DNA from 2 places in the Hymenobacter cellulosivorans genome. Region 2 is predicted to be linked to the other one. Evidence: riboswitches for the same ligand, from Rfam matches in the RefSeq annotation. Region 2 holds a riboswitch; the other holds the start of a gene.
What was found. A riboswitch is a leader RNA that binds a small molecule or an ion and turns the genes downstream of it on or off. The one in region 2 is predicted to bind thiamine pyrophosphate.

Region 1: another riboswitch for thiamine pyrophosphate. It lies ahead of thiS (sulfur carrier protein ThiS); the one in region 2 lies ahead of MUN80_RS00345 (TonB-dependent receptor).

What each region holds. Positions count from the first base shown of each region.
Region 1 is NZ_CP095049.1:758,961-774,876, forward strand. Features, by position in the region: gene MUN80_RS03300 (spondin domain-containing protein) at 1-142, shown strand, start outside; gene MUN80_RS03305 (hypothetical protein) at 198-908, shown strand; gene rlmN (dual-specificity RNA methyltransferase RlmN) at 991-2,058, opposite strand; TPP riboswitch at 2,460-2,555, shown strand; gene thiS (sulfur carrier protein ThiS) at 2,633-2,836, shown strand; gene thiC (phosphomethylpyrimidine synthase ThiC) at 2,870-4,747, shown strand; gene MUN80_RS03325 (hydroxymethylpyrimidine/phosphomethylpyrimidine kinase) at 4,872-5,621, shown strand; gene MUN80_RS03330 (thiamine phosphate synthase) at 5,630-6,250, shown strand; gene MUN80_RS03335 (thiazole synthase) at 6,261-7,034, shown strand; gene thiH (2-iminoacetate synthase ThiH) at 7,129-8,253, shown strand; gene MUN80_RS03345 (thiamine phosphate synthase) at 8,472-9,086, opposite strand; gene MUN80_RS03350 (thioesterase family protein) at 9,089-9,526, opposite strand; gene mnmC2 (tRNA (5-methylaminomethyl-2-thiouridine)(34)-methyltransferase MnmC2) at 9,545-10,246, shown strand; gene MUN80_RS03360 (archaemetzincin) at 10,368-11,183, shown strand; gene MUN80_RS03365 (DUF2157 domain-containing protein) at 11,256-12,470, shown strand; gene MUN80_RS03370 (GDYXXLXY domain-containing protein) at 12,473-13,018, shown strand; gene MUN80_RS03375 (ExbD/TolR family protein) at 13,027-13,539, opposite strand; gene MUN80_RS03380 (ExbD/TolR family protein) at 13,548-14,063, opposite strand; gene MUN80_RS03385 (ExbD/TolR family protein) at 14,078-14,602, opposite strand; gene MUN80_RS03390 (biopolymer transporter ExbD) at 14,619-15,113, opposite strand; gene MUN80_RS03395 (5-formyltetrahydrofolate cyclo-ligase) at 15,191-15,769, opposite strand; gene MUN80_RS03400 (carboxypeptidase-like regulatory domain-containing protein) at 15,807-15,916, opposite strand, start outside.
Region 2 is NZ_CP095049.1:61,108-77,023, forward strand. Features, by position in the region: gene MUN80_RS00285 (hypothetical protein) at 1-210, shown strand, start outside; gene MUN80_RS00290 (HIRAN domain-containing protein) at 222-578, opposite strand; gene MUN80_RS00295 (DUF4268 domain-containing protein) at 975-1,436, shown strand; gene MUN80_RS00300 (hypothetical protein) at 1,512-1,946, opposite strand; gene MUN80_RS00305 (hypothetical protein) at 2,218-2,649, shown strand; gene MUN80_RS00310 (hypothetical protein) at 2,705-3,064, shown strand; gene MUN80_RS00315 (hypothetical protein) at 3,314-3,679, shown strand; gene MUN80_RS00320 (YfbM family protein) at 3,860-4,402, opposite strand; gene MUN80_RS00325 (hypothetical protein) at 4,574-5,206, opposite strand; gene MUN80_RS00330 (hypothetical protein) at 5,193-5,546, opposite strand; gene MUN80_RS00335 (acyl-CoA dehydrogenase family protein) at 5,610-6,842, opposite strand; gene MUN80_RS00340 (APC family permease) at 7,076-8,815, shown strand; gene MUN80_RS00345 (TonB-dependent receptor) at 9,035-11,533, opposite strand; TPP riboswitch at 11,594-11,702, opposite strand; gene MUN80_RS00350 (hypothetical protein) at 11,908-12,147, shown strand; gene MUN80_RS00355 (GNAT family N-acetyltransferase) at 12,267-12,683, opposite strand; gene MUN80_RS00360 (aldose 1-epimerase family protein) at 12,695-13,582, opposite strand; gene MUN80_RS00365 (AAA family ATPase) at 13,605-14,153, opposite strand; gene pnuC (nicotinamide riboside transporter PnuC) at 14,153-14,779, opposite strand; gene MUN80_RS00375 (rhodanese-like domain-containing protein) at 14,900-15,223, shown strand; gene hrpB (ATP-dependent helicase HrpB) at 15,317-15,916, shown strand, end outside.

The DNA of each region.
Region 1 (15,916 bases), 700 kb from region 2:
GGCCGTATTCTACGATGCCGGCACCGACAGCGGCCCCGACTACACATCTGCTGACCAGCCTACTACCCCGGTAGGCGTCGTTCGGGAAGTCAACAGCCTGGCCCCGCCCCTGGGCTACTTCGTGCTGGAGCGCATCAAGTAACGTCGTGCCTCCAAGCACCACAGTGCCGAAGAATTCATCGTACTTTTCGGCCCTTATGAAACGTCTCTTTCCTTTGCTGCTAGGCAGTCTAGCTTATTGCGCCACGGCTCAGGCAGCCGCGCCCCTGGCTGGCGACACGCTGCGCGGGCAGCACCAGTTTATTCAAACAGTGAGTGCCACCATGTGTGAACGGCTCGAAGAAGAGGGCAAAGCCAAGCCCCTGAACTCCTTCTCGACGGTTGAGGCCCAACTGACCATTTCGCGTATCACAGAAAGCAGCATTCAGGCGCACACCGAAGAGCTGGGCGAGCTTATGGCCGCCAATAAGATCAGCTTACCGCGGAAAGTGCGCGAACGGCTGGGCGAGAATATCGTGGTGCATCTGCTGGAAAGCTGCCCGGCCGGGCAACAGTTGCTGATGGGCATCGTCCAGAATCAGTTTGGGGCCAAGCTTAGTATTAGCGCCGAGGAAAAGCCAGTCCTGCTGGTTGTTAGCAATGACATCTGCCAGCGGCTCGATGCCGATAATGCCAGCCGGCCCATGGCCAGCCGCACCAGTAAGGAGCGGATGGATGCCTTTGCCGCCGCTATGCAAGGCGGGATGCTGAAGAATATGGAGCCCCTGGCCAATTTTTATGGCCTCGACAACATGCAAAAGAGCAAAGTGTCTGCCGCGCTGGGGCAGAAAATAGCGCTGCTTATTTCCCAGCAATGCCCCAGCTACATCTTGCGTCTGGGCCTCGACGCCATGACGAGCCGCAAGTAACTTCCATTTCGTTCTGTACCAGAAAGGCCGCAGCGGGTATCCGCTGCGGCCTTTCCTATTGATAAACTAGCCCGGCTGGCGCTTAGGCTACGTCGGCTTTTTCCTTCACGGCCAGCTGTCCGCAGGCCGCGTCAATGTCCTTGCCGCGGGAACGCCGAATGTTGGTTTGCACGCCGCGGTCGGCCAGGTACTTGTGGAAGGCCGTGATTTTGTCGGCTTCGGCGTTCTGGTAACTGGCGTTTTCGATGGGGTTGTATTCAATCAAATTCACCTTGCAGGGCAGCCACTTCGAAATCTGGTACAGCTCGGCCGCGTCTTCCAGCGTGTCGTTGAAGTTCTCGAACACGATGTACTCGTAGGTGACTTTGCGGCCGGTTTTCTCGTGGTAGTACTGCAGCGCGTCCTTCAAAGCGGCCAGGGAGTTGGCCTCGTTGATGGGCATGATTTCGTTGCGCTTCACGTCGTTGGGCGCGTGCAGCGAGAGGGCCAGGTTGGCCTTCACGTCGTCGTCGGCCAGCTTCTTGATCATCTTGGCAATGCCGGCAGTGCTAATCGTGATGCGGCGTGGGGCCATATTCAGCCCGTCGGGGGCCGTGATGCGGCGCACACTCTCCACCACGTTGGCGTAGTTGAGCAGGGGCTCGCCCATGCCCATGTACACGATATTGGTGAGCGGCGTGCCGTATTGGGCCTCGCACTGCTCCCGGATGCGCACCACCTGGTCGTAGATTTCGGCCGCGTCCAGGTTGCGCTTGCGCTCCATGTAGCCCGTGGCGCAAAACTTACACGTCAGCGAGCAGCCCACCTGCGAGCTGATGCACGCCGTCATGCGCGTATCGTGCGGGATAAGCACGCCCTCCACGATGTTGCCATCGTGCAGGCGGAAGGCCGACTTGATGGTGCCGTCGTTCGAGAGCTGCTGATTCTGGACCGCCACGCCGTTGATAACGAAATGCTTGGCCAGCAGCTCGCGGGTCGAGAGGGAAATGTTGTTCATCTCCTCAAACGAGCCGGCGGTATTCTTCCACAGCCATTCCAGCACCTGCTTGGCGCGGAAAGGTTTTTCGCCGTGCTCTACCATAAAGGCTTTGAGCTCATCGGGGGAGAGTTTGCGGATGTCGCGCTTGGAAACAACGGGCAGGTCAATCATCATAACTGCAAAGATACGACAGGTGATTTAGTGAGATAGTGATTTAGTGAGTTTTAGGTTTGCCTGCCCCTCACTATGTCGCTGGCACCCAACATAGCCGAGGTGGTAATAGTGCCTGTGTTTAAATGTGCTGATGTGGATACTGTGAGGAATGTGCCAGTCACCTGCCATTGCGAGGCGAAGCGCGGCCATCCGTCCTCTACGCAGTACGACCCACTCTTTTACCAGAAAGCCCTGACGTTAGCGCAACGTCAGGGCTTTTCACTTAAGAGCACTCAGCACATTTCAAAGGACGGATTGCTTCGTCCTGCGTCCTCGCAATGACACGGGGTAAGAAGGCCCGCACGGCGACATCACAATTTCGCAACCTCACCATTTCACTTTTTCCCTTACCTTGCCGGCATAAACTTTAGGGGTGTTCTGCTACGCGGGACTGAGAAATACCCTTGGAACCTGATCCAGGTAATGCTGGCGAAGGGAAAAGTGACCAGAAACGGGACGCTCTGTGCCCGTGGCGTACGCCGTCCTATCGTTTATTGTTTTGACTCCATCAACCTGCTAATCTGCTTGTTGCATGACGCTATTTGTCAACGATAAACCGCACGAGGCTTCAGCTTCCCCTACCCTTACGGCCACGCTCGACGAGCTGCAGCTGCTGCACCTGCGCGGCATTGCCGTGGCCGTCAACGACGTGGTGGTGCCCCGCCCCGATTGGCCCGCCCACCAGCTGCAGGCCCACGACCGGATTACAATTATTCGCGCCACCCAAGGGGGCTAGGCCGCGCCACGTCCTGTTTCCACTTCCTTTTCGATGAAGAAAAAAGACCAAGCCCCCCAGCAGACGCTGGTGGAGCGCCAGCCCCTGACCGGCTCGCGCAAGATCTACGTGCCCGGCCAGCTCTACCCCAACCTGCGGGTAGCCATGCGCGAAATCGTGCTCAGCGACACCCAGCGCAAGTTCGACTTCGTGAACCCCACGGAGGAAAACCTGCCGGTAACCGTCTACGACACCAGCGGCCCCTATACCGACCCCAACGTGGCTATCGACCTCAAAAAAGGGCTGCCCCGCCTGCGCGAGGAATGGATTCTGGGCCGCGGCGACGTGGAGCAGTTGCCCGGCACCTCGTCGGAATACGGGCAGCAGCGGGCCGCCGATGCCTCGCTGGACGCCTTGCGCTTCGAGCACATTCGGCGGCCGTACCGGGCTAAGCCAGGCCGCAACGTGAGCCAGATGCACTACGCCAAACAGGGCATTATCACGCCCGAAATGGAATACATTGCCATCCGGGAAAACCAGCGCATCGACCAGCTGGCCCAAGACGACCCGCTGCGGGTGCAGCACCGCGGGCACAGCTTCGGGGCCAACACGCCCCAGGGCTACATCACGCCCGAATTTGTGCGCCAGGAAGTAGCCGCCGGCCGGGCCGTGATTCCCTCCAACATCAACCACCCCGAGGCCGAGCCCATGATTATCGGGCGCAACTTCCTGGTGAAAATCAACACCAACATCGGCAACTCGGCCGTGACGTCCAGCATCGAGGAAGAGGTGGACAAGGCCGTGTGGAGCTGCCGCTGGGGCGGCGATACGCTCATGGACCTCAGCACCGGCAAGAACATCCACGAAACCCGGGAGTGGATTATCCGCAACTGCCCGGTGCCGGTGGGCACCGTCCCGATTTACCAGGCCCTGGAGAAAGTGAACGGCAAGGCTGAGGATCTGACTTGGGAGCTGTTCCGCGACACGCTGATTGAGCAGGCCGAGCAGGGCGTGGACTACTTCACGATTCACGCCGGGGTGCTCTTGCGCTACATCCCGATGACGGCCAAGCGCGTGACGGGCATCGTCTCGCGCGGGGGCTCGATTATGGCCAAGTGGTGTTTGGCCCACCACCAGGAAAGCTTCCTCTACACCCACTTCGAGGAAATCTGCCAGATCATGAAGGCCTACGACGTAGCCTTTTCGCTCGGCGACGGACTGCGGCCCGGCTCCATTGCCGATGCCAACGACGAGGCTCAGTTTGCCGAGCTCGAAACCCTGGGCGAGCTGACCAAGATTGCCTGGCAGCACGACGTGCAGGTGATGATAGAAGGCCCCGGCCACGTGCCCATGCACCTGATTAAGGAGAACATGGACAAGCAGCTCAAGGAGTGCCACGAGGCGCCATTTTACACCCTGGGGCCGCTCACGACCGACATTGCGCCCGGCTACGACCATATTACCTCGGCCATCGGGGCGGCCATGATCGGCTGGTTTGGCACGGCCATGCTCTGCTACGTGACGCCTAAGGAACACCTGGGCTTGCCCAACAAGCAGGACGTGAAAGATGGGGTCATTGCCTACAAAATAGCCGCCCACGCCGCCGACCTGGCCAAGGGCCACCCCGGCGCCCAGTACCGCGACAATGCCCTGAGCAAGGCCCGGTTCGAGTTCCGCTGGGAAGACCAGTTCAATCTGAGCCTGGACCCCGACACGGCCCGGGAGTACCACGACGAAACCCTACCCGCCGAAGGCGCCAAGGTGGCCCACTTCTGCTCGATGTGCGGCCCCCACTTCTGCTCGATGAAAATCACCCAGGAAGTGCGCGACTACGCCGCTACCCAGGACCTGACCGCCGCCCAGGTGCTGGCCTCGGGCATGGCCGAAAAGTCGCGGGAGTTCGTGAACAAGGGCAGTGAAATCTACCTGTAGTCTTTGCTGGAACTCAGAGTTTAGAGCTTAGAACTGAGAATCGTTCTGGCTCAGTAAGAACAACTTCTAAGCTCTAAAAGAACAACTTCTAAGCTCTAAGTTCTCAACTCTAAGTTCTAAAAGAATGGCCCGCCCCTACGCTCTGAGTATTGCCGGCTTCGACCCCAGCGCCGGAGCCGGCTTGCTGGCCGACTGCAAGACGCTGGAAGCCCACGGCGTGTACGGGCTGGGCGTGTGCACGAGCCTGACGGTGCAGAACGACGTAGCCTTCGAGCGGGTGAATTGGGTGCCGCTGGCCGACATTCAGGACCAGATTCGGGTGCTACTGGCCCGCTTCCCGGTTGATTTCGTCAAGATCGGGCTATTCGAAAGTTTGCCCCAGCTGCTGGAGTTGCTCCGGTGGCTGCGGCAGCTCCGCCCGGCCGCGCGCATCGTCTGGGACCCGGTGCTGAAGGCTTCGGCCGGCTACGAGTTTCACCAGCGGCCCGCACCGGAACTGGTGCGGGCTTTGTGCGCTGAGCTGGCACTGATTACGCCTAACCTGCCCGAGATGCTACGGCTGTGGCCCGCGGCTTCGGCCGAGGAGGCCGCCGAAGTGGTGGCCGGGTTTTGCCCCGTGCTGCTCAAGGGCGGGCACGGCGCGGGAGAGGATTCGGTCGACATTCTCTTTGCCGACGACACCCAGTACCACTTCACCCAGGCCCGCCTGCCCCAGGGCGAAAAGCACGGCAGCGGCTGCGTGCTGTCGGCGGCCATCCTGGCCCAGCTGGCTTTGGGACAACCCCTGTCCGTGGCCTGCCAGCTGGCCAAGCGCTACACCACGTCCTTTCTGGCCAGCAACGACACGCTGCTGGGCTACCACTCCTTTCGCTAAGCAACTTCATGCAGATCAGCAACCTTCATTTCATCACCGACCGGCCCGACCACGCCGAGCAGGCCTGCCGCGGCGGGGTGCGCTGGGTACAGCTTCGGGTCAAAAACACCCCAGCTGCTACCTGGCGGCAGCTGGCCCTCGACACCCAAGTCGTGTGTCGCGCTTACGGCGCTACGCTCATTATCAACGACAACCCCCACCTGGCCCTGGAAATCGGCGCCGATGGGGTACACCTGGGCAAGCAAGATATGGCCCCCATTGACGCCCGGATTCTGCTCGGTCCCGACAAAATCATCGGCGGCACGGCCAACACCTTCGCCGATATTGAGCAGCATGCCAAGGCCGGCGTCGACTACCTCGGGGTGGGCCCGTTCCGCTTCACCACGACCAAGGAAAATCTGAGTCCGATTCTGGGGCTGGCCGGTTATGCCGCTCTGGTGGAGCAGTGCCAGGGGGCTGGTCTTACGATTCCCATCATCGGCATTGGCGGCATTACCCTGGCCGACGTGACCACGCTTCAGGTTATTGGCCTGGATGGAATAGCCGTGTCCGGTGCTATAGCCCAGGCCCCCGACCTAACCCGGGCCGCGGCTGAGTTTGTCGACCATTTGCAGGAGCAGGCCCGCTAAGGCATTGACTATGAAAACCCAACCTCTCGTTATTGCTGGCCGCACGTTTTCGTCCCGGCTATTTACCGGCACCGGCAAGTTCAGTTCGGCCCCGCTGATGGAAGAAGCCCTGCTGGCCTCCGGTTCGGAGCTGGTAACGGTAGCCCTGAAGCGCGTGGACGTGACGTCGGCCGACGACGACCTGCTGCGCCACCTGGGTCACGTGCAGTTCAGTCTCTTGCCCAACACCTCCGGGGTACGCACGGCCAAGGAAGCTGTATTTGCCGCCCAGCTGGCCCGTGAAGCCCTGGAAACCGATTGGCTCAAGCTCGAAATTCACCCCGACCCCAAGTACCTGCTGCCCGACCCGGTCGAAACCCTGAAGGCGGCGGAGGAACTGGTGAAGCTGGGCTTCGTGGTACTGCCCTACATCCACGCCGACCCGGTGCTGTGTAAGCGCCTAGAGGAAGTAGGCGTGGCCGCCGTCATGCCCCTGGGCTCTCCCATTGGCTCCAATAAAGGCCTGCTGACCCGAGAGTTTCTCGAAATCATCATCGGCCAGAGCCGGGTGCCGGTCGTCGTCGACGCCGGTATCGGGGCCCCGTCGCACGCAGCGGCGGCCCTGGAAATGGGGGCCGACGCGGTGCTGGTAAATACCGCCATTGCCGTGGCCGGGCAGCCCGTAGCCATGGCCCACGCCTTCCGCCTAGCCGTGGAAGCCGGCCGCCTAGCCTACGAAGCCAAGCTGGCCGCGCCGGTAAGTCACGCCGTAGCCAGCTCTCCGCTCACCGCTTTTCTGGACTAGTCGTTCGTTTTTAGTTGTCAGTTGCTAGTTGTCAGTTGCTAGCTCCTGCTGATGCCCACCACTAACAACTGACAACCAACAACTGACAACTAGCATGAGCTTCCGACCCATCTTTGCGGCCCACGCCTGGGACGACGTTAAGGCCGGTATCTACGCCAAAACGGCGGCCGATGTGGAGCGGGCCCTGGCGGCACCAAAACGGACGCTGGCGGACTTTCAGGCGCTGATTTCGCCGGCCGCCGCGCCCTATCTGGAGCGCATGGCCCAGCTTAGCCAGCAGCTCACGCGCCAACGGTTCGGCAACACGGTGCAGCTCTACGTGCCGCTGTACCTGAGCAACGAGTGCCAGAACATCTGCACCTATTGCGGCTTCAGCCTCGATAATAAGATTCGGCGGCGCACCTTGAGCAGCGTCGAGATGCTGCAGGAGGCAGCCGTGCTCAAGCAGTGGGGCTACGACCATGTGCTGCTCGTAACCGGGGAGGCCAACCAGACTGTGGGCGTGGATTACCTGGAAAAGGCCCTGCAAACGCTTCGGCCCCATTTCTCCCATATTTCCATGGAGGTGCAGCCCCTCGACCAGGCCGACTACGAACGGCTGATTCCGCAAGGCCTGAACACGGTGCTGGTCTACCAGGAAACCTACCACGAGGCCGATTACCGCCAGCACCATCCCAAAGGCAAGAAAAGCAACTTTCACTACCGCCTCGATACCCCCGACCGCCTGGGCCGGGCCGGCATTCACAAGATGGGGCTAGGCGTACTCTTCGGCCTGGAAGACTGGCGCACCGACGCCTTCTACACCGCCCTGCACCTCGACTACCTGGAGCGCACCTACTGGCAAACCAAGTACAGCCTCTCGTTTCCGCGCCTGCGTCCCGCCGAGGGTTTGCTGCAGCCCAAGGTCGAAATGACGGACCGGGAACTGGTGCAGCTGATCTGCGCCTACCGCCTACTCAATGAGGAAGTGGAGCTGTCCATTTCTACTAGAGAAAGCCCCACCTTCCGCGACAACATTATCCGTCTGGGCATCACCAGCATCAGCGCCGGCTCTAAGACCAATCCCGGCGGCTACGCCGTGGCCCCCGAGTCGCTGGAGCAGTTCGAGATTTCGGACGAGCGCAGCCCCGCCGATATTGCCGCCATGCTGCGCCGCCAGGGCTACGAGCCCGTCTGGAAAGACTGGGACCCCACGCTCACCGCCATATCCCGCCGGTAGCGCAGCCCCGCCGATATTGCCGCCATGCTGCGCCGCCAGGGCTACGAGCCCGTCTGGAAAGACTGGGACCCCACGCTCACCGCCATATCCCGCCGGTAGCGCAGCCCCGCCGATATTGCCGCCATGCTGCGCCGCCAGGGCTACGAGCCCGTCTGGAAAGACTGGGACCCCACGCTCACCGCCATATCCCGCCGGTAAGGCAAACGACATAGTTTGCGCTACAGCGGCTGGGCGGCCACTTGCTGCAACTCGCGGAACACAGCCACCGGGTCGGGGTGCTGCCAGATGGCCCCGAGGGCGGCGGCGCCTGTGAAGCCCAACTCCCGGGCCGGGCCCAGGGTAGCGGTATCGATGCCGCCTAGGGCAACTACCTGCGGCTGGTAGCCGCGGCGGGCCGCCCAGCGGCGCAGGGCGGCTACCAGCTCCTGGGGCGGAAATGCGGCCGAGTAGCCGACTTTGCTGATGCTGTTGAAGATCGGGCTCAGAAACACGTGGTGGTAGCGCCGCCGGTGCCGGCTCAGCTCGTCCAGGCTGTGAAACGAGGTGGAAAGATGCTGGCCGGGCGCCGGGCGGCCACGCCAGGTTTCGCGCGTGGCGGCGGGCAGGTGCAGGCCCTGCAGGGCGTAGTCACGGGCCAGGTCGTGGTGCTGGTGCAGCATGATGCGGCCGTGAAACTGCTCCGGCACAGCTTGCAGGTAGGCTTCCACTTCGGCCCGGGAGGCGCCGGGCTTGCGCAGGTGCAGGGTGGTGAGGCCAGCGGCAAATAACTCTTCCAATACCTGGTGCTCTTCGGGCAGAAACCAGGGTGAGGAAATAAGCAACAGTGGAAACATACCTAAGCTTGTGCAGCGGAGTGGAGAATCCCGGCCAGGTCCGCGGCCATGGGGCGCAGCTTGCGGGTGGTGTAGTCGAAGAGCAGCATGCCGGTTTTGGCCCGGGCAATTTCGCGACCTTCCTGGTTTTTCACCCAATACACCACGTCGAATCCGTACTTCTGCACGTCGGTAGCGGCCAGCTGCACGTGCAGCACATCGCCGTAGAAGGCCTCGCCCTTGTATTCGATGGCCACATCGGCCATGATAACGCCCTGGCCCGTAGCCGGATCTACCTCCCGCAGCCCCAGGTGCTGCAAGAACTGCACCCGGGCTTCGTGCAAGAGGCTGAGCAGGGCATCGTTGCCGAGGTGGTTGCCATAGTTAAGGTCGGTGATGCGGACCGGCAGCTGGACCGTCAGGGAATATGTGGTGGGTAACGCTACTTTTACGCGGGCCATTTGCCAAGAACAGAAGTTATGATGCAGGAAACCGAAGGCGGTGTAAAAGTAGAAGTTAGAACCACAGCCGATGGTTCGAGCACCTTGTACGTGCCCGCGCTGGATGAGCACTACCACTCTACCCACGGCGCTTTGCAGGAAGCCCAGCACGTGTACCTGGCCGCCGGCCTGGAAGCGAAGCTGGCCCCGGCTACCGGCCCGGTGCGGGTCCTCGAAATCGGCTTTGGCACCGGCCTCAACGCCCTGCTAACCCTGCAGCGCAGCCTTACGGCCCGCCACATCATCGAGTACGACACGCTGGAAAAATATCCTCTGCCGCCCACCGTTATCCAGAGCCTGGGCGTGGAGCGCTACGTGCTCAACCCCGAGCTACTGGCCTTTCACGAGTACCTGCACGCCGCTCCTTGGAAGGAAGTGGTACACCTGACCGAGCATTTCCTGCTGCACAAGCAGCCCACCGCCCTCCAGGATACTGCCCTACCTGCCCAGCGCTATAACGTTATCTACTTCGACGCCTTTGCCCCCGACAAGCAACCCGATATGTGGACCGAAGCCGTTTTCGAGCAGCTCTACCACGCCACCGCCACCGACGGAATTCTGGTGAGCTACTGCGCCAAGGGCTCCTTCCGCCGCAGCCTCAAGGCCGCGGGCTGGCTGGTGGAAAAGCTGCCCGGCCCGCCCGGCAAGCGCGAGATGACCCGGGCCCGGAAGCAAGCCTAAACCACCCGGTTGACAGCCAGCTATTTGCAAATTCTTTTGACTGTGCCGGATGGCTTATCTTTTTCTCCCGCTCCTTGTTTTTCTTCTTTCCTGCGGGAGTAGCGCATCTACTGCCTCCTTTTTGCCAGCGGCAAAAACCTATTTTCAGGCAATACAGAAAAACGACTTTCCCCTGAAAAAGCCGCAGCCTGGCGAGTGGCTTTATGAAAACCAGGAAGCCGGGCAGAACCTGGAAGCCTACCAGCAGCTTCCGCCTTTCCGCCCCGATTCGCTTACCCAAACTATTTATTTACAGCCAGTAGGCCGCTTTTCGACATTGCAGCGCCAGGCGCTACAAGCCACTCAGGAATATTTACACATTTTCTACCAGCGGCCGGTGCTGCTGCTGCCCGCAGTGGCCGATACCCTGGTTCCACGTGCGGCCCGGCGCCGACAGAATGGCCATGAACAGCTGCTGGCGCCTTATCTACTCGACAACTATCTGAAAACCCGACTACCCAGCACTGGCTTGGCGCTCATGGCCATCAGTGCCAAAGACCTGTACCCTAAGCCGGAGTGGAACTACGTGCTTGGGTTGGCTTCGTACCCGGACCGAGTGGGGGTTACCTCCATCTACCGGCTACAGGACCAAACCCTAACGTCCGAAAACTACACCCGCTGCCTGACCCGCCTGATCAATATTTCATCCCATGAAATCGGGCACATGCTTTCCCTGCATCATTGCACCTATGCCCGTTGTGTGATGAATGGCACCAATAGTCTGTCGGAAACCGATACTACGCCCAACCGTCTCTGCTCGGAGTGCCAAACGAAGCTCTACTGGAATTTGCACTACGACAACATCCGTCGTTTACGGGAGTTAACCAGCTTCTTTCACAGAAACCGACTTCGCCGAGACTACTCATTAGCCCAAATGGACCTCAAACAACTCCCTTGAGTACATTTGTCCTTGATACTTGCCTTCGCTACTAGTCCTGGCTTTTATTCTGATTCTGCGTAAAATCCACCTATGAGTCGAACGCTACTGGAAACCGATGGCCCCGAGTGGGTGCGCAAAGGCATTATTACGGCCGAGCAGCACCAGCAGCTGCTGGCCCTCTATCCCGAAGACCAGCGCGCGGTGGGCCTCTTGCCCCTGCTGGGCTCTTTGCTGCTGGGCCTAAGCGCGCTGAGCATCGTGGCCGCCAACTGGCAGGGCCTACCCGAGTGGCTGCGCCTGCTGCTGCTGCTGGGCAGCATGGGCGGGGCCTACGCGGGCGGGGAGTACTTTTTGCAGCGCAAAAACGAGTCGCTGGGCATCGGCCTCATTGGGCTGGGCCTGATTCTGTTCGGCTGCGGCATCATTCTCACCAGCCAGATGTATCAGCTCATCGGCTACGACGCACCGGGCCTGCTGGCCTGGGCCCTGGCGGGTACGGCCCTCACCTACCTCTACCGCAGCCGCACCATCTTCGTGCTCATGGCCGCCATCGGGGGCATCGTGCAGGGCTACAGCACCGGGCAGCTGGGCACGTTCAGCTACCTCACCGCCGCCCTCACCGTGGTGGGCCTGGGTTACTACTGGTGGCGCCACCCCAATGCCCTGCTGGGCACGGTGCTGGCTACTGGCCTGTTGTGGCAGGCCGGCCTGCTCATCGGGCACTTGCACGCCAAAATTACCTGGTTCTTTATTCCAGCCATGCTTATCTACGCCGTCGGCGACTGGCAAACCGACCGTGCCGCTGGCCGGGCCCTGCAAACCCCGCCCCTGGCCGCAGCCTTCCTCTTCACTTTGGGCCTGGCCCTCTACGGCGAAGCTGATACTTATGCCGGCATGCTACGCCCGCCCTTCCTGGCCTATATCGGGGCGCTGCTGGGTGTGTTTGCGCTGTCGTTGTGGGGCAAATACCGCCGAGGCCGCCCCGGCAGCGCTACCGACTGGCTCCTGCTGCTGCCCGGCTTCTACCTGCACGGCGGTTTGGCCCTGGCTATTGCGACGCTGGTGGTACTCTACGCCTACTCGGGCACGGTACTGTGGCGGGCCCACCAGGAAAACAACCCCGACCGGGTCACCCTGGGTACTATTCTATTCATCATTACCACCATGGTGGCCTACTTCAAGCTGACCTGGGCCTTTATGGATAAGTCGCTGTTCTTCCTGGTGGGCGGCGTACTGCTGCTGGGAATGAGCTGGTATCTGCGGCGCAAGAATGCCCAGTCGTTGTCGTCCAAACAGCCCGAGTAAGCATGGCCACGCCCGCCCCCACTACCACCTTCACCCACCGCCGCCTCATCGGGCTGGCCGTGGCCGCTCAAATGCTGTTCATCCTGGCCGTGGCCGGGGCCGGCTACGCCACCACGGCCCTGGGCCGCACCATCACGCTGCGCACCACCCCCGTCGACCCGCGCGACCTGCTCTACGGCGACTACCTGCGGCTCAACTACAGCATCAGTCAGGTAGCGCCCACGCTTTGGCAGGGCCCCGAGCCGCCCCGCAAGCACCAGCCCGTATACGTGCTGCTCCGCCCCCAAAACGGCTCTTACGAAGCCACCGCCGTTTACCCCACCGAGCCCACTGCTCCCGCTCCCGACCAAGCCATCCTGCGCGGCTGGGTAACGGACAGCTGGCGCCACGGCCTGCGCCTGCGTTACAACCTGGAGCGCTACTACGTACCCGAAGCCACGGGCAAATCCCTGCAAAAAACCGGCGGTCGGCGGCCTTTGCTAGTGCAAGTAAGCGTGGCGCCCTGGGGCCAGGCCCGCATTACGAAGGTAGCCGAGCTGCCGAAGTAGCAGCTTGGTTATAGGCCGTTCTTTCTTAGTAATTTCTCTTCTCGTTGGGTTATATCCACTAGAGCAAACTGGTACTGGTCAGTAATACTCATTTCATCCAAGGCATTTACAATATCCCCGTACTTGGCGTTATCGGATGGCTTGATTAGAACTATCAACTCACCGGACTCGCGCTTTTGCTTTAGTAAAACTTGCCGCAAGCCAGTGGAAGTAAAATCCGTTATGCATATCTCAGGCGTCTCACCTGCTGCCAGCACCCCAGGGTAATACCAAACCTTGCCGTGCTTGCCCAACACTAGGGTCATTGCATCGATCAGTTTACATCCTACCGCTTCATCATTAGGGCTGGGCTTCACCGGCATCGATAATTGTAAGACTGTCGGCTTTGAGAACTCCGCGGCCAGCAGAAAGAACGTGACGAGCAAAAAGCCCAACCCCACCATCGGAGCCATGTCCGGGTGCAGGATGCGGCGGAAAGTGCGGCGGGCCGAGCGCGGACCGGTATTCGGCGGCGTAGTCATAAAGGCGCTTATAGATTGTATTGCTTTAGCAACTCATAGTCTCCCTGGAACATATCTGAGATTGTGTATCGCTTTTGGCCAGTGATATTCATCTCATCGAGCACATCGACTAAGTCGCGGTATTTGGCGTAGGGCCCCGGTTTGATTATTACCATCGTTCTGGGGTTTACAGCATTTTCTGCCAGCAATACCCGCCGCAGGCCAGCAGGACTAATATTTGTCGTTTGCAGTTTCGTATTCTCGCTATTGTAATCGTAACCATCTCCCTTGTAGTAATGCACCTGGCTATTCTTACCAAGAATCAGTGTTGTAACATCTCGACTTAGCGGGCCTCCACAGTACAAATTGCCCGAACCGTGCTTCGGTTTCATAGGCATCGTCAACTGCATTATTGTCGGCTTTGCCAGCTCCGCTGTGAATAGAAAAAATGTCACCAGCAAAAACCCCAGCCCCACCATCAGGGTCATGTCCGGGTGCAGAATGCGGCGAGTAGAGCGTAGACTAATGGGCTGGAAGCGGGTCATAATGCTGGTGGTTCTTACAGATTGTGCTGCTTGAGCAGCTCGTAGTCGCGCTGGGAGAGGTCCACTACCGCGTATTTTTTCTGGTCAGTGATATTTATCTCATCCAGCGCGTCCACCAAGTCGCGGTACTTAGCATCCGGCCCTGGTTTGATAAGAACAATGACTCCATATTCTTGCTGGCGAGCTTCCAGCAAGAGCCGCCGCAAGCCAGCTGCCCCACCGTGCGTAGTATGCAACTCGGGTGCTTCATACGAACGGAGGCCACCTCGATAGTAATGCACCTGCCCATTCTTGCCCAGGATGAGCGAGAGGCTATTATCAATTCCAAAGCAAATTGACGCGTTGGGGTCTAGCGTAGGCTTCACCGGCATCGTCAGCTGCATTACCGTGGGCTTCACAAAGTCCGCGGCCAGCAGAAAGAACGTGACCAGCAAAAACCCCAGCCCCACCATCGGGGTCATGTCCGGGTGCAGGATGCGGCGGAAAGTGCGGCGGGCCGAGCGCAGGCCCGTGGTTACGGTAGGTTGGGAAGCAGCCATAATGCAGTAAATGTTTTTACAGACCGTTGTGCCGCAGCAGCGCGTAATCAAGCTTGTGCAGATCTACCACCGCATACTTTTTCTGGGCGGTGATGTTCATTTCGTCCAGCGCGGCCACCAAGTCGCGGTACTTGGCGCCGGGGCCGGGCTTGATGAGAACAACGAGCCAGGGATTTTCGGCGCGGGCTTCCAGCACAATCCGCCGCAGGCTCTGGTCCCCGCTGCGGATGGTCTGTAACTTAGGCAATTCCGCCGAATAGAACCCGCCCCGGTAATAATGAATCTGGTGCTGGCGGCCGAGCAGCAGCGTAAGGCCATCACGATCTGAATGTTTCTGAGTGTCTTGCCGATGACTCCGGGGCGGTAGGGTCAGCTGCACTACCGTTTGCTTTACCGATTGGGAAGTCAGCAGCAGCAGTACGGCCAGCACCAGGCTCACCCCAACGAGGGGCATCAAATCCGGGGGCCGCATACCTCGGCGGCTGGGGCGGATAGAGGATAAAGTAGGCATTGTGCGCGAAGGTTAGGGACCTGACGCCCAGGCAACGCTCCGCTGCCGCCGTTTGTTGTTGACGCCCAGCGCCGGCTTTACTGCTCGAAGCGCCACACGCGGGTGGGCGTTACGCAGGCATGCAGGCGCACGTCACCCTCCCAGGCATCGGCGATGCGCAGCACGGGGTCTTCGAGCGAGAGGCCGATGCGCAGCACGTCGGAGCGGCACTGCTGCAAAAACCGGTCGTAGAATCCTTTGCCGTAGCCCACGCGGTTGCCAGCCTCGTCGAAGGCCAGCAAGGGCAGCAGCACGGCGTCCAGCTCCTGGGGTGCCACTTCCTCGGCATTGAGCGGCTCGGGCACATCCCAGGCATTTTCCGCCAGCTCGGTCTGGGGCGTGAGCAGGTAGTGGCGCAGGGAAAGCCCGTCTTCCTGCATCACCGGCACCACGATGCGCACCTGGGGAAACTCGCGCCAGAAGCGGCGGATAATGGCCCAGGTATCCAGCTCGCGCTGCCGCTGAATGGGCAGAAACACGTGTACGGCCCGCAGCCGGGTCAGGTAGGTTTCTTTAAACAGCTGCTCGGCCACCTGCTGGCTGCGGGTCACCAGGTCCAGGTCCGACATGGCCCGGCGCCACGCCAGCATCTGCCGGCGCAGGTCACTTTTTAACATAATTGGTAAGGTGCTGGGTGCGCATCACTAGCCAGGGTTAGTCCTGAGCGGTTACGTAAAAGCTGATCTTAGGCTGCATACCCGCCAGCACGGCCCCTGCCGAGGCCCGCTCCCAGGTGGCCTGACTGGTTTTGCGCAGGTACAAGT
Region 2 (15,916 bases):
CTGGGGCTGGAAGACTTTATGTCGGGGCCACCAGAGCTGGATGAGCCCGCGGCGGAAACCGAAGCCCCGGCCCGCGGCCCAATGAGCAGCCGGCAGGCGGTGGGCGAAATGGTCAGCGGCTTCACGGAGTGGGTACAGGCCAACTTTGCCGAAGACCCCGAGGTGGAGCTGGCCCGCCAGGAAATAGCCGCCCTGACCGACCTGATTTAAGCCCGCAGCAGCTACGCCAACGTGCCAGCCGGCAGTAGTACTTCGATTTCGAGGTGGAGCCAGTCTTCCTCCCAGGCTTTGTGCGCGAGGCGGGCACCCAGCGTGTAGCCGGCGTCGAGGAGGCGGGCTACGGTTTCGTTGCGCACTTCGGGCAGGTAGCCCAGCCACACGCCGCCCTCGGCCGCCGTGGTCAGTACTTTCACGGCCCAGTCGTCGTACTTGCTGTCGGACTCGCGCACCAGCTCCAGGGCCTGACCTACGTAGAGCTTAGGCTCGTGCTGTTTGAGTTTCTCCCGGTGGGTAGTGCCGGCCACCAGGCATTCAAGCAAAATCAGGGCGGGGGCAGAGGATGCGGATGCAGTAGTCATGGGGCCAATTTACGGACTCGCGGCAGGTTTTATGCATAAGGCCGCAAGCTGACAGGGTTTTACTGACAATTAGGGCTGGTGCTGACCGGCAGCACCCGGTTTCCTGGACCTTACGCAGTGCTCTATATACGTTACGGGTTGCGTAGGATACATTGTGGGCACCTTTTGCCATCCCGAGGCCAGTAGTGGGGCTATACATTGGTTTGCCGTGGTCTTACGGTTTCCTTTGCCCAATGAATTCTTCGCCTGCTGCCGCTGAAAGTGCCCCTGCTGCCGGCCGTCGTTGGCCCCGGGCGGAGGCAAGTGAATCAGCCGGCAGCGGCAGCCGTAAAAGCCAGTTTGAACAGCATCCGCCACGAATACGGCGGCAACATGCGCCTCTCTCCTCTTTTCCTTATGTATAGCAAAACTGAAGCCGCTCAGCTACGCCAGGCTTTCTGGACTACGTTTGGGCAGTATATGGCTCCCGTGCCTTCGGCGGAGGGTGTCCCGACCAACTGGATTAACTACAAAACCGGGCTCAAGCACGTGTACTTCCGCCTGCGGGCCGATGTGCGCCACGCCACCATCAGTATTGATATTACCCATCCCGATGAAGGCCTGCGGGAGCTGTTTTTTCAGCAGTTCCTGGAGCTGCGGCGCATGCTGGAGGAAAGTCTGGGCGAGGCCTGGACCTGGGAACCGCAGTTTGTGGACGAAAACGGGCAGACGATGAGCCGCATCTACCAGGAGTTGCGCCCGGCCAATATGTTTGACCGGGAAGACTGGCCCAAGCTAATTTCCTTTTTCAAGCCCCGCCTGATGGCCCTGGACGAGTTCTGGAGCGGAGCCCAATATGCCTTCGATGATTTGCGGTAAGGCACTGCTTACCAACCAAAAAGGCTGCTCCCACGCTCGGGAACAGCCTTTTTTGGCTCTCTACGCCCTATTTTTTTAAGACTGGTTACCGCTCTTGATGCCCTGGCTTTGGCTTTCACCACCTTCACTCTGAGGGCCTTTGCTGGTGTGGGAGGTCTGGGCGCTGGGCGTGCGCAACTGCGGCTCCCGGCTCTGGCCAGCCCCGGGCGTACCGCCCTGGTCGGCGTTGGGGCTGCTGTTGTTTACCTCATCGAGGGTATGATAGCGGACGCCGTTGTTGCCGCCGCTGCCGGCCATAATGCTGGCAATACCGTCGGAAGAGCCGGAGTCGGACTCACTGTCGGGGCTGAAGCTGCCGTCGCCGTCGCGGGTGCGGTCGTGGTGACGCAGGTTGGGGTCGGGGCCACCCTGGCGCATTTCGTCGCCTTCCTGGCGGTACTGCTCCTTGTCGTGCTCCCGGCGTTCCTGCCGCCGCGACTCGGCGTTTTCGTGCTCGTTGTCAGTATTCATAGCGCTGAGTTTACTATTGAAAATCAACTGTTTATACGCCAGCCAATTTTCCTCCGGTGCCGAATGCCCAAATTTTACAAGTGCCCGGTTCAGCTCCGCCAACTGGCAAGGTCGGCCAATGTATAGGCTGGAATGGAGCCACTCTGCTTCCAGCTTGGCTCTAGCACTCTATATAGTTATTTAATAGTATTTGGCTTGATTTCTGCGCCCGGCAGGCCATAGAAAGACAGGTGTGGCACGGCTTATTCTTACCTCCTAACCCAAGTGTATCATGCGTAACATTACTTGCTTACTGGGCCTACTGCTGGCCTCCGGCGCAGCTCTGGCCCAGCGCCAGCCCACTCCCTCGCGCTACCTGATGCTGGTGCGCGTCATCGATATATCGGTGCCGGGGTCGGAGCTCGGGCGCAGCTCTTCTCTAACGACTATTCAACCCGACGGTACCTTCAGCACCGAAGAAGTCCAGGTATTGCCCATTACCAGCATCAGCAAGAAAACAGCCAATGCCAGCATTGCCCGCTTTACCCCGGACTCGACCAGCAATAACATCCGCCGCCAGCGCTACGCCCAGAACACAGTGTACCAGGCCGAGGTGAAGAAACTAAATGAACTGAGTGCCCAGGGCTGGCAGCTGGTGAGTACCACCCAGGAAGCGGCTACGGTGCGTTATCTGTTTCGCAAAGACGCGGCCGTAACCCAGTAGCGGCCGGGCTTACAAGCACGGTCCGGCAGTGGCGCTATCCTTTGATTTTTGTCCGATGAAGAAAACTTTCTGGGTTACGGCCCTGGTAACAGTGGCCTTCGGCAGCTGGGCGTTTTATCCCAAGCCCGCGGCCCCCGCCGAGTACATGGAATTGTCGTTGCGCGAGGTGTACGGCACTCATACCCTGGTCATGATTCTGCCCACTGGTGAAATCAACGAGCAGAAGCTCGATGTCAGGGGCAAGAGCGACTACCGGTACCGGGGGCAACTTATACTCCGGCTCAATGAGCTGCGGGCCCAGGGCTGGACGGTAGCACAGCAGCAGGAATCCGAAACGGTGGTTCCCGATGCCCGGCACCCGCAGCTCAGCCCTGACTTTGTCCGCACCACGACGTATCTGCTGGAAAAGCCTTGAGCCCAGCTGCCGCCAACGCATAGACCAAAGCCGCCCCGGAATTGGGGCGGCTTTGCCGTTTTAGCTTCCAGCAGCGGAGCGCGTTTGCCTACCCTGCTTTCTTATCTGGGACAGGCGTACTTGCCGCGCTACCGGCTTTGGGAATGGCACCTGCTCAAGCTGGTTTGGAGCCTATGGCCGAGCTATTGCAGCGCGGCCTATTTGGGCTTACCTTGGCTGAGTTTCACACCTTATCAATTGCTCTTTTTTATGAAAAAAGCTCTACTTGCCGCCACGCTGACCCTGACTGCTCTGGGCACCTGGTCGTTTTATCCGAAACCCGCCGAGGGCGGCGGCACCATGATGGTTATCAGCAATATGTCGTTCGGCCTCGATGCCCAGGCTTCCATCATCACCATTGCTCCCGATGGAGGACAGAAGGAGAAGGAGCTCGACTTTAGCCGGGGCAGCGCCAAGCGTATGGCTGCCAACACGGCCATTGTGCACAAAGCGGCGCTGGCCACGGTGAATGAGTATACCAAGGCTGGCTGGCACGTCATCAGCAGCACGCCCAACAACATGACCAGCACCGGCAATACCGTCTTCAGCCAGACGGTGTACGTGCTGGAGAAGTAAGCTTGTCGGCACACGCAAAGGGCCGCCCCACAGTGGGGCGGCCCTTTGTGCTTTATCCCAGGTCCTGCCTGCAACAGCGTCCTGACTGATGACAGCAGAACCAGTCGATTCCTACCTTATTTAGACAGCCTTCCCTGAGCCGGACTTTAGTGCAAGTATTTCTCAGCTGGCCACCGAACCTTATATACAAACCAGCAACCCTTGCTTGGCAATGGCAGCGTCGCCCACGAATTGCTTTAGCTCGTTGAAGCTGGTCACTAGCCAGTCTACAGTTTCCTCAGGCTTTTCCTCTTTGCTCCAGCCTACTGGATAAATCTCCAGTTCGTCCATTGCCGCACTATCGTAGCGCAACCTGAATTCTGATTCGGACAAACGGCCCAGCGCCGCCGCGAATTGACTGACTTCGGCATTGGTGAGCCCCCGCGCCGGGCCGAGGCCGACGCTATGTTCTTCTTCATTCCCAATTACCTGCCCGCCATCCATTAAGTAAGCCAACTCCTCGGGACCTTCCCAGCCCGAACCCGTTAGCATAAAGTGCAGGCCGTGCCAGGCTTTGTCTAGGTCTAGCTCCTGACCAGCCGGCGCCAGCTCGTCCACTAAATCCAGGATCAAGTCGGGCTCGGCCAGCAGTTGCTGCAGTTGCGGCTCACTTACTTTCCTGAGTATCATAATCATGCCCATAGCTGAACTGCGGTAAAGGTGAAACTCAATAAAAACGACCATTCTGCCCTTAGAATGGCCGTTTCAAGGTAGGCAAATCAGAGGTTACTTAAACGCCGGGGCTGGTGAGCAGCGGGGCGGATAATACCCAAAGTGCGTTTTGATGGTGACTATTAATCCTCCGCAGCCCAGGCCAGGGAAAGTAAGAGCTTGCCGGAAGTTGGATCCGCAGACTCAGCCCAGCAGCAGCAAGGCGCGGTTGGCGGCGGCTGTTTCCTGGATAAAGTGCTGTAGCTCCTGCTGCATCTGCCGTTCCGTTGGGGCAGGTCCCTGTTTCTCACTGGTTGGACGGCTACTGTCCTCGTCCCAGGTAAAGGGTAGAGAATTGTCCATATCAAAAAATTCCCAACCATCGGGAGACAGGAGAACTTCGGGAGCAGCGGCGGGGCTTTCGGGCATTTCAGCCAACGCGCTGGCTAACGCGGTACTAAGCTTTAGCACCTGCGGAGCCCTGAATATTTGGGCATCAAAACCCAGTGACCAAGCATCTTTCCCGACCTGCTCCCCTTCGTTGACAATCATATGCCAAGCCGTGTGGCTGCACGAAACGAGTATAACCAACATTCTCCAGTCGTAGAAACGCCTTGGCGAATCAGCCGGACCCAGGTACGAAGCTATGTTGCCGGTCCGTTCATAGGCTTCTTCAGCGCGCTGGTACTCGTCCGCTTCCAGCTGAACCAGCTTTTCCGGATATTGCAGGAACTCCTGCGCATCCGTATCCGAAATTGACCGAAGTTCACAGGACCTGCCCATGAGGTGACGTTGAATCAGGTGTGCTTGCAGAGCAAAGGAATTAGTGCCAATCATTGCCGCAATGACGGCATTGGCGGGCCTGGGGCGTGCGGGCAAGCAGGCCACAGCGAGGACACAGATTTAACAGCTTCTCGCGGCCATGCGCATTGAAGACAGTAACGGCCGTGTTATACCGAAAAGCATCCGGTCCGTCGGCCAGCCTTTCCAGCAGTTGCTTATCGGTAATTAGCCAGCCCTTACGCGCACTAAGAATCTGCATTCTCTGCCGTACCGAGGCGGCCGTTACTGCCATCAGCTTCTCCGTCGTCAGTAGATGCTGCAATATGAGCTTCTCCTGCTCTGATAGAAGATGCCAGTGGTACGTAAGGATGTAGCTCACCGTCTCTTGGTCCATGGAGTTATATGTAAAACGGCCGCCCTGTTTCCAGAACGGCCGTTTTATGCAATGCATTAGGTCTTACTTGAACGCCTGAATTCCGGTAATATCAGCGCCGGTAATGAGCAGGTGGATGTCGTGGGTGCCTTCGTAGGTAATCACCGACTCCAGGTTCATCATGTGGCGCATGATGGGATACTCGCCGGTGATGCCCATGCCGCCGTGAATCTGGCGGGCTTCGCGGGCTACCTGCAAGGCCATGTCCACGGAATTGCGCTTGGCCATGCTGATCTGGGCGCTGGTGGCTTTGCCCTCGTTTTTGAGCATGCCCAGGCGCCACACCATCAGCTGGGCCTTGGTGATTTCGGTAATCATTTCGGCCAGCTTCTTCTGCTGGAGCTGGAAGCCGGCAATGGGCTTACCGAACTGCTCCCGCTCCAGGGAATACTTCAGGGCCGACTCGTAGCAGTCGATGGCTACGCCGATAGCACCCCAGGCAATGCCATAGCGGGCCGAGTCGAGGCAGCCGAGGGGGCCGCGCAGGCCTTCCACGTTGGGCAGCAGGTTTTCTTTGGGCACCTTCACGTTGTCGAACACCAGCTCACCGGTGCAGGACGCGCGCAGGCTCCACTTGTTGTGAATTTCGGGAGTCGTGAAGCCTTCCATACCGCGCTCCACAATCAGGCCCTTGATGCGGCCCTGCTCGTTTTTGGCCCACACCACGGCAATCTGCGCCTCGGGAGAGTTCGAAATCCAGAGCTTGGCGCCGTTGAGCAGGTAGTAGTCACCCATATCCTTGATATTGGTAACCATGCCACCGGGGTTGGAGCCGTGGTCGGGCTCGGTGAGGCCGAAGCAGCCCAGCCACTCGCCCGAGGCCAGCTTGGGCAGGTACTTCTTGCGCTGCTCCTCCGAGCCGTAGGCGTAAATGGGGTACATCACCAACGAGCCCTGCACCGAGGCCGTGGAGCGCATGCCAGAGTCGCCACGCTCAATTTCCTGCATAATCAGGCCGTAGCTGATGTAGTCGAGGCCGCCGCCGCCGTACTCAGTGGGGATGGTAGGGCCAAAGGCACCCACGTCGCCGAACTTCTTGACGATTTCGGAGGGAAAATGATTGTCCTGGGCCCACTTTTCAATGCTGGGGCTGATTTCCTTCTTGACAAAGTCGCGGATGCTCTGGCGGATGAGCTTGTGCTCTTCGGTCAGCAGGCCGTCGATGTCGTAGTAATCGGTGAAGCCGGCGGCGTTCAACGAACCGCTGCGGTGCTCGGCTTTAGCCTTGGGCGAGAGGACGTCGGATTGGGATGACATAACTGGGGGTTGGGTGGGAATCAGCCTCAAAGATAGAAGTTTCAGCATGCAGAACAGGCCCCGGGTGGGGTTGGTTCGGTGCGGCCGAAACAGCGGCGAAGTTTATGATATGCCGTATTCTTGTACACTGCCGGCCCTCCCTGATGGGGAATCTTGCGTTTTTATATTCAAAACAGCTGATTCTTCCGTAGAGGGCACATTCCCTTCCGCCCTATCCTTCTGCCCTTCTGCATATGAGTCACGAAAAGAAACTAAACGAGCTGGAAGCCACGGCTATCTGCGGCAACGATATTTCCTCCTCGTGCCTATACGTCTCGGCCCTGGCCATTGCCTATGCCGGACAGTACGCCTGGATTGCCCTGCTCATCGTGGGAGCGGTGCTGTTTCTGTTCCGCACGATTTACGGCGAAGTGGTAGGCGCTTTGCCACTGAATGGCGGCGCCTACAACGTGCTGCTCAACACGACCAGTAAGCGCAATGCCGCCCTGGCCGCCTGCCTCACCATTCTGTCGTACATGGCTACGGCCGTTATTTCGGCTAGTGAGGCCATGCACTACCTGCACACGCTCTGGCACGGGCTGCCCATTATCGGGGCTACGCTGGGGCTGCTGGGCCTGTTTCTGGTGCTGACCATCCTGGGCATTTCGGAGTCGGCGAAGGTGGCGGTGGCTATTTTTCTGGTCCACCTGGTGTCCCTGACTTTGCTGGTGGGCAGCGCCATCTGGTACCTAGCTACCCACGGCCTCGATACCATGAGCCTGAATTTCCAGCTCCCGGTGAAAGGCGGCAGCGTAGTCAATGCGCTGTTTTTCGGCTTTAGCGCGGCCATGCTGGGCATTTCGGGCTTCGAAAGCTCGGCCAATTTCGTGGAAGAACAGGCCCGGGGCGTGTTTCCCAAGACTCTGCGCAACATGTGGATTGTGGTGAGCTTCTTCAACCCCGTTATTGCCTTTCTGGCCATTGCGGTGCTACCCATGGTGGAAGTCGGCCAGCACACCGAGACGCTCCTCTCCCACCTGGGCACTACCACCGGCGGCCGGTGGCTGGGCATGCTCATTTCAGTCGATGCCGTAGCCGTGCTCAGCGGGGCCGTGCTGACCTCCTTCGTGGGCGTGAGCGGCCTGATGCAGCGCATGACCCTGGACCGGATTCTGCCCCAGTTTTTTCTCAAAGCCAACAAAGCCGGCAGCAACTACCTGATCCTGATTACCTTTTTCCTGCTCTGCGTATCGGTGCTGCTTATTACCAATGGGGAGCTGGGGCCGCTGTCGGGGGTGTATACTATTTCCTTTTTGTCGGTAATGGCCTTTTTTGCCCTGGGCAACTTCCTGCTCAAGAGCAAGCGGCCCAAGCTGCCGCGGCCGGTGTATGCGGGCATCACCACGGTGTTGCTGGCGCTGATTGGCATTCTGGTGGCCCTGTACGGCAACATCAAGATTCACCCCGACTACCTGATTGTGTTTCTGCAGTACTTCCTGCCCACCATGGCCCTGGTCTACATCATGCTCAACCGCACGGCCATTCTGAACCTGATTCTGGCGGCAGTGGAGTCGGTGGCCGAGCATTCGCCGCGGTTTTCGCGCCTGGGCCGGCTGTTTGTGAAGCGGCAGCTAAAGGAGCTGCACAAGCAGGAATTCGTATTTTTCACCAAGGGCGACAATGTCTCGAACCTCAACAAAGTCATGGCCTACGTGGTAGAAAACGAGTTTACCAACCGCCTCAAAATCGTGACCCTGCTCAAGCCCGGTGAGGAATATCCGCAGGAGCTGCTAACCGACATTCGGGTCCTGGACCGCGCCTACGAGCAGATAGAGGTGGATTTTGTTACCATCGACGGCAAGTTTGGCCCCGAGCTGATTGACCGGCTTTCTACCGAGTGGAATATCCCTAAAAACTTCATGTTCATCGGCTCCCCCGGCAACCAGTTTCCCTACCACATTTCCGAGCTGGGCGGCGTGCGACTAATTATTTAAGGAGTTAAGCTACTAACTTCCTGTCCTTGTAGGCAGCGCGAAGCAATCAGTACTCTGACATGTGCGGAGCCTTCTGATATAAAAAAGCCCCTTACTACACGCGGTAGTAAGGGGCTTTCTGGTAAAAGAGTGTTTGTCACTAGCAGAGGACGGATAGCCGCCGCTTGATGCGCGGAATGTCGTTCCTCCTTGCAATGACCCGGGTTCTACCTGCGCACCTTAGAACTTCACGCCAACCGAGGCCAGGAAGTTGCGGGTGGCCTGGGGGAAGTAGAAGTTGAAGATCTGCGGGTTGCCGTCGGCACCGGGGTAGCCGTAGGTGTAGCCGTTGGCCACGTACTTGCGGTTGAGCACGTTGTTGACCAGCAGGCCCAGCTCGATTTCCTTCACAAATACCGGCCGGATGCTGTAGCGCACCCGGAAGTCCAGCACCTGATAAGGTGCGATGCGCTTGGCGGCACTGGCGGTGTTATCCAGAAACTGCTCACTGACGGTTTTGTAGAGCAACGCCAGGCGCAGGCCTTTGAGTGGCTGGCCTTCCAGCGTATGCGCCGACACCACCGAGGGCGAGTAGGAAATAGTTGTCGTGCGGGCCTCGGCGGCGGTTACGGGCAGGTAGTTGGCGTCGTAAATCACCTCCCGGAACCCCTGAATCCGGTTGCGACTGAGCGTGAGCGTAGAGCTGAGGCTGAGCTTATCGTTCATGGAGGCAAAGCCCGTCAGCTCCAGGCCGGTGCGGTAGCTGCGGTCCACGTTGGTGCGCAGGGCATTGCCCACCGAGTCGAGGCGGCCGGTGGCCACGAGCTGGTTGCGGTACTGCATGTAGAAGTAGTTGGCTTCCAGGCGCAGCGTCGTTTGGGGGCCCAGCAGGGTGCTGTTGGCGCGCGTGAGGCGGTAGCCGCCCTCAAAATCGTTGAGCCGCTCAGCCTGGGCGCGGGGCTGGCCGGCGGGCCGGTCGGTAAAGTCGGAGCGCACCGGCTCCCGCTGCCCGCGGGCGTAGCTGGCGTAGAGCTGCTGCCCTTCGGCCAGGGTAAAGGTGGCCCCGGCCTTGGGATTGACGAACAGGTACCGCTCGTGGGTTGTCACGTCACGGTTCTGCGCCTCCAACCCGTCGATGCCATACTTGATGCGGCGTACCTGTAAGTCGCCGTACACGCCTAGTTGGGGCAGCACCTGCCAGGTAGCCCGGGCGTAGGCGTTGAAGTCGGTTTTGCGGGCATCGTTGAAGTAATAGCGGTGGCGGATATTGCCGTTGGAAGCATACTGCGCCCAAATTACCTCGCCGTAATGGTCGTTGACAAACTGATTCCAGGCTCCACCCAAGGTGGCTTGCAGCTTATCGTTGTTGCGGGGCTGGTAGTTCAGGGCAAAGGTGCCGCCGTAGAAGTAGTTGTCGAGCCACTTCTGGTCAATCAGGTTAGTGCGCGTAAGCGTATCCCCACCAATTACTACGTTCTGCAGGTTATAGTCGGCGAATTTGCGACGCGCCCGGTAACTTTCGTAGTACCCAAAGCCGCGCGTCAGGTGCAGGGCGGCCCCCACATTCCAGTCTTGGCCCAGGCCCTGCGAAAGGTGGAGCTGGTAGTGGTTCTGCTGGTAGTTGTCGGTCTGGTTGTCGTAGGTGTAGTAGCTGTAGCGCCGGCCTTCCTGCAGGCCCCGGGCGGCATCGGCCTCGCTCAGCTCGCCGTTGTCGATAAACTGCTGGAGCAATTTCCGGTCACCGGTAATCAGCGGCTCGGGCACGCCGTTCCAGGCCTGGTAGGTTTTCTCCCGGCCCGAGAAGGTAATAAACTTGAGCAGCGTATTCTTGGCCTGGTAGCCCGCCGAGAGGTAGTACGACTTCAGGTCCGACGAGGCCCGGTTCAGGTAGCCGTCGGTGGCGATGCGCGAGAGGCGGCCGTCGATGGTGAAATGCTGGCCTAGCAGACCGGTGCCAAACTGCACGGTGTTTTTCCAGGTGTTGAAGGAGCCGAAGCTATTCTGGGTTTCCCCGTAGGCCTCGGTCCGGTTCTCCATCGTGGAGATGTTGATGCTGGCCCCGAAAGCCGCACCGCCGTTCTGGCTGGTGCCCACCCCGCGCTGCACCTGCAGGCTGCTGATGGACGAAGCCAGATCGGGCAGGTTCACCAGGAACGAGCCGTGCGACTCCGCATCGTTCAGCGGCACCCCGTTGATGGTCATGTTGATCCCCGTGTTGCTGGTGCCCCGGATACGGATGTCGGTGTAGCCCACGCCCGCTCCGGCATCGGAAGTTACCACTACCGAGGGCGTCTGGTCGAGCAGGTAGGGAATGTCCTGGCCGAAGTTGCGCTTGGCCAGGTCCTCCCGGCTCACGTTGGTATAGGCCGTGGCGGTGCGGTCGTTGGCCCGGCTGGCCGTTACCAGCGCCTCACCCGTCAGGATGCCGCCCGAACGTAGCCCCAGCGCCAAGCGCTGCTCCGTGGGCTGGCCCTGCACTGGCTGGCGCAAGGCGTCGTAGCCCAGAAAGGTAATACGCAGCTCATGGGAGCCGGCCGGCACAGCGGGTAAGGCAAACATACCGCTGGCATCCGTTACGCCCACTACTGCCCCGTCGAGCAGCACGGTGGCGCCGGGCAGGGCGGTGCCGGTGCGGGCATCGGTTATAGTGCCGGCCACGGGGCCCTGGGCCCAGGCAGCCCGGGGCGCGAGCAAGGGAAGCGCCAGCACGGCACCACCCAAAACCAATAAATTTTTCAAGGATTGGTAAAAGAAAAGTGGAACGGGCCCGGCGCCAGGGGTCGGCACAGCAGGTTTTCACGTTCGTGGATCGTTTGTTCCCTTCGCCGGCATTACCCGGGCAGGTTCAATGGGTATGATCTCAGCCCCACGGCAGCAAGCCGCTGGTAGGGCACCCCTAAAACTATGGTGCAAAGCTAGAGCCCCCGGCAAGGAGTTCCAAATCAGAAGATTTGCGCTTTACTTTCGCTTGACAATCAACTATATTAGGCTGGCTAACCAGTAGGCGGAAAAATTGTGGTATCCCAAAACATCCGCCCCGCCCGCCTCGTTAGCGTGATAAAGCCCGTCGGCTTCCCTTTGTTTGTTTCCGTCGTCTTTTAGCAGTTGCTGCCATGATCAGTCTTATCTACACGCTCGTGGTTGCCGTTTTGGCTTACTTCATTCTGGCCCCGCGCCAACGCTCCCAGCACCCACCCTACACCGACGGCGACGACGACGGCGGTGAGCCGCTCGACGACGGCCTGCCGGACCTCGACCTGCCGCCGGGCATCTCCCGGCCCATCAACGACTGGGAGCCCGACTACGGCCGGCCCAGCACGCCGGTGCGCCCCCTGGAAACAATTACCTTTTAGCGCGGCTTATACAGAATCAAAGCGGCCTTTTTGCCTTGCTGCTTCCGGCTAATCGTGGCTGATACCGGAAGCTGGCAGGCGAAAAGGCCGCTTTTTCGTGCTGTTACAAATAGGCCAGACTACAGTCCGACGCTCATACGCTGGTAGGGAATATCCCCCTTGTAAAACACGGGCTCCTCCCCCGTCATACCAAAGCGCCGGTAAAAGGCCGCCGCATCCTGACGGGCGTCGCACCACAACGCGCTGGCCCCGAGCTGCCGGGCTTCCTCGATGACGCGCTGCAATAGTTGGGAGCCGATGCCCTGCTTCTGCCACTCAGGCGCGGTGGCAAACTTGCGGAAGCGGGCCTGCTTTTCCTCCACAAACAGGGAAATAACCGATACCAATTCCTGCCCGCAGAAAGCGCCGAAGTGGTGGCCGGCGGCGTCATTTTCGACCTTAACATAGTCCAGGGGCTTATCCGGCCAGAGCACCGCGTGGCGCAGCACATACGTCTGCTCGGGGGTGATGCGGCGGATTTCTACGGGGATACGCATTCGTCCGGGCCTTAGGTAATGGCAATGGAATACTGGGCCGAGTACGTTTGGCCGGACGCCAGGCTCAGAATGCCTTCCTTATCGGCCAGCTCCACCGGAGCACCTACCGAGCCGGCAATACCCTGCCAGGGTTCCACGCACACGAACGGAGCGCCCTTTTCTTTCGTCCAGAGGCCTAAGAAGGGGAATCCGTCGAAGCGCAGGCGCACGGCCCGGTCGGAGGCGAAGCTGCGCAGCGTGACGTGGGTGAAGTCGAAGTGCTTAAATACTAAGGCATCCTGGGCAAACAGCTCGTAGGTTAGCGGCATTTCGGTTTCCTCGTGCAGCACAGGCGCGGTCTGTCCGCTGAGCAAGCCGCCCTGCAACAGGTGGCGGTCCAGGGTCACGGGGTGGTCGAAGTGGAAGAAGTAGTCCTCAAACTTCTCCTCCGGCATCAGCGGGCAGCGGAAGGCCGGGTGAGCCCCGATACTGAATAGCAGCTCCTGGGCCGAATCAGGGTTCTGCACGTGCCAGCCCACCGTGAGCTGCAACCCGCGCAACTGGTAGCTAATGCGCAACACGAACTCGAATGGGTACACGGCCCGACTGGCCTCATCGGCTTGCAGCTCAAAGGTCAGCTCCTCCGCAGTTTGCTCGACCAACGTAAACTCCCGGTCCCGGGCAAAGCCGTGCTGGGGCAAACTGTACTGCTGGCCCTGGTGCAGATACGTGTCCTCGGGCAGGCGGCCCACAATCGGGAAGAGTACCGGAGCGTGTCGGCCCCACACGGCCGGGTCAGCTTGCCAGAGGTATTCCAGGTTGGCAATTTCGGGCAGGTCTTTGCGCACCAGGCTGCTGAGCTCGGCGCCGGAGCTATTTACCGTAACGCGGCACTGGTCGTTTTCGAGCGTGTAGTTCATGAATCGGGCTGGTTAATCAAGCTTACGGTAACCCAGTACGAGCCGAAGCCGGTTTGGGGTCGGCCAGCAGGGCATCCACGAAAAAGCAAGCCTGTTCTAGCCGCTGCTCGGGCGTACCACTGATTTCGGCGTAGTTCGACATGCGGCTGTTGAGCTCGGCCTGATAAATTGAGTAGAAGTACTGCCGGTGGTGCGGATGCTCCCGTAGCGGATCGGCTTCCCAGGGAATGTCCACGCCCAGCAAGAGTACCAGGTCGTAGCGCTGCTGCTCGATGCGCTGCTTAACCCACTCCGGGCACTGCCCAAACGCGTGCTCCGACCAGACCTTGATGACCAGCAAATCCGTGTCGCAGAACATCACGCGGTTCGCCTGGGCCGCCGCGGCTTCCTCAGCGGCCACCTGCCCGCGGGCAATGATTTCCAGATCTTCGAGCGTGTAGCTAGGGCCGTGCGTTTCCAGGTACTCGCGGGCGTATTCCGGGGCCCAGGTAGTGTGGTAATAGTCGGCCAGCTGGCGGCTGAGCGTAGTTTTGCCCGTCGATTCGGGGCCGGTGAGAGCTACGCGCAGCATCAGACAACGGGGGTTTCGGTGGCGGCTGCTGCGCGGGCGGCCCGGCGCCACTCCACGTAGCCATAGGCGGCCAGAATCAGGTAAACGGCGTACAGCCCGCTGGTCGGGTAGAGCTGCTTATACCACAGAATCGGCACGTAAATCAGGTCGACCACAATCCAGATCAGCCAGTTTTCGAGCCGCTTACGGGTCAGCAGATACTGGGCGGCCAAGCTGCCAGCGGTGGTAAAACTGTCCCAGTGCGGCACGGCCGCGTCGGTGTGGTGCTGCAGGTAGTAGCCGAAGCCCAGGGTAAAAACGACCACGCCGACTACCACCACCACCCACTCCCAGGGCCGGGTGCGCGTCACGACCAGGGCCGTGTCTTGCTTGCCGCCGTGCAGCCACTCGTACCAGCCGTAAATACTCATCAGGATGAAGAAGCCCTGCAGAATACTATCGGAATAAAGCTTGCCGCGGAAATACACCACGGCGAAGAGCAGGCAGCTGAAAATGGCCACCGGGAAGTTCCAGAGCGACTCGCGGGCCGCCAGCCACACGCAGGCAAATCCGGTAATGACGGCCACCCATTCCAGCGGCGAGTTGCCCGCGGCAGAAGTCCAGAACTCGTAGAGGGAATGTAGCAAAGAGCAGAAACGTTGACGGCAAATTCAGGTTTAATCCGGACCCGCGGGCCTGGCAGAGGCCAAAGCTAACCAGTCACCCGCTAATTTTACGGGCTCCTCTCACTTTTGCCGGCCGAAACTATGCTCCCCGAAATTACCCCCGAAGATCTGCACGCCCGCCTGCAGCAAGGCCAGGCCCTGCACCTGCTCGACGTCCGGGAGCCCATGGAATTCGAGTACTGCCAGATTTCAGGCAGCCAGCTCCTGCCGCTGGGCGAACTTGTCCGGCGCTGGGAAGAGGTGCCCACCGACCAGCCCGTGGTGCTGATTTGTCACCACGGCGTCCGTTCGGCCCAGGCTTTGTCGTTTTTGCAGCACCGTCACGGCCTGACCAATCTGCTCAACCTGCGCGGCGGCATTCACGCCTGGTCCGTGCGCGTCGACCCCACGGTGCCGGTGTATTGATTTTAGTGAACTAGTGAGATGGTGAAATGGTGAGGGCCGTCCACAATATCAAAACAGCAAACTCACCATTTCACCATCTCACTAGTTCCCCGTTTGCGCCTGCCCGACCTCCCCATATGCGCGGCTCTGCCTGAGCTGCTGACCACGCTGGCCGCCACCAACTGCGCCGTGCTGCAGGCCCCGCCCGGGGCTGGCAAAACCACCGTGGTGCCTCTGGCCCTGCTCGAAGCCGACTGGATGCCGCCCACCGGCCGCATCATCGTGCTGGAACCGCGCCGCCTGGCGGCCCGCGCGGCTGCTGCCCGCATGGCCAGCATTTTGGGGGAGCCGGTAGGCCAAACGGTGGGCTACCGGGTGCGCCTGGAAAGCCGGGTTTCGGCCCAGACCCGCATTGAAGTCGCCACTGAGGTTATCCTGACCCGGATGCTGCAGGACGACCCCGCCCTGGAAGGCGTAGCGGCCGTGCTCTTCGACGAATTTCATGAGCGGAGCCTGCAAGCCGACCTGGGCCTGGCCCTGGCCCTCGACGCCCAGGCCGTGCTCCGCCCCGATTTGCGCCTGCTCATCATGAGTGCCACGCTGGAAGCCGAGCGGCTGGGCAACTGGCTCAAAGCGCCCGTCGTGCGTAGCGCGGGTTTGCAGCACCCGGTAGGCACGCACTACCTGCCACCCGCCCGGGTAGCGGCAGCCGGT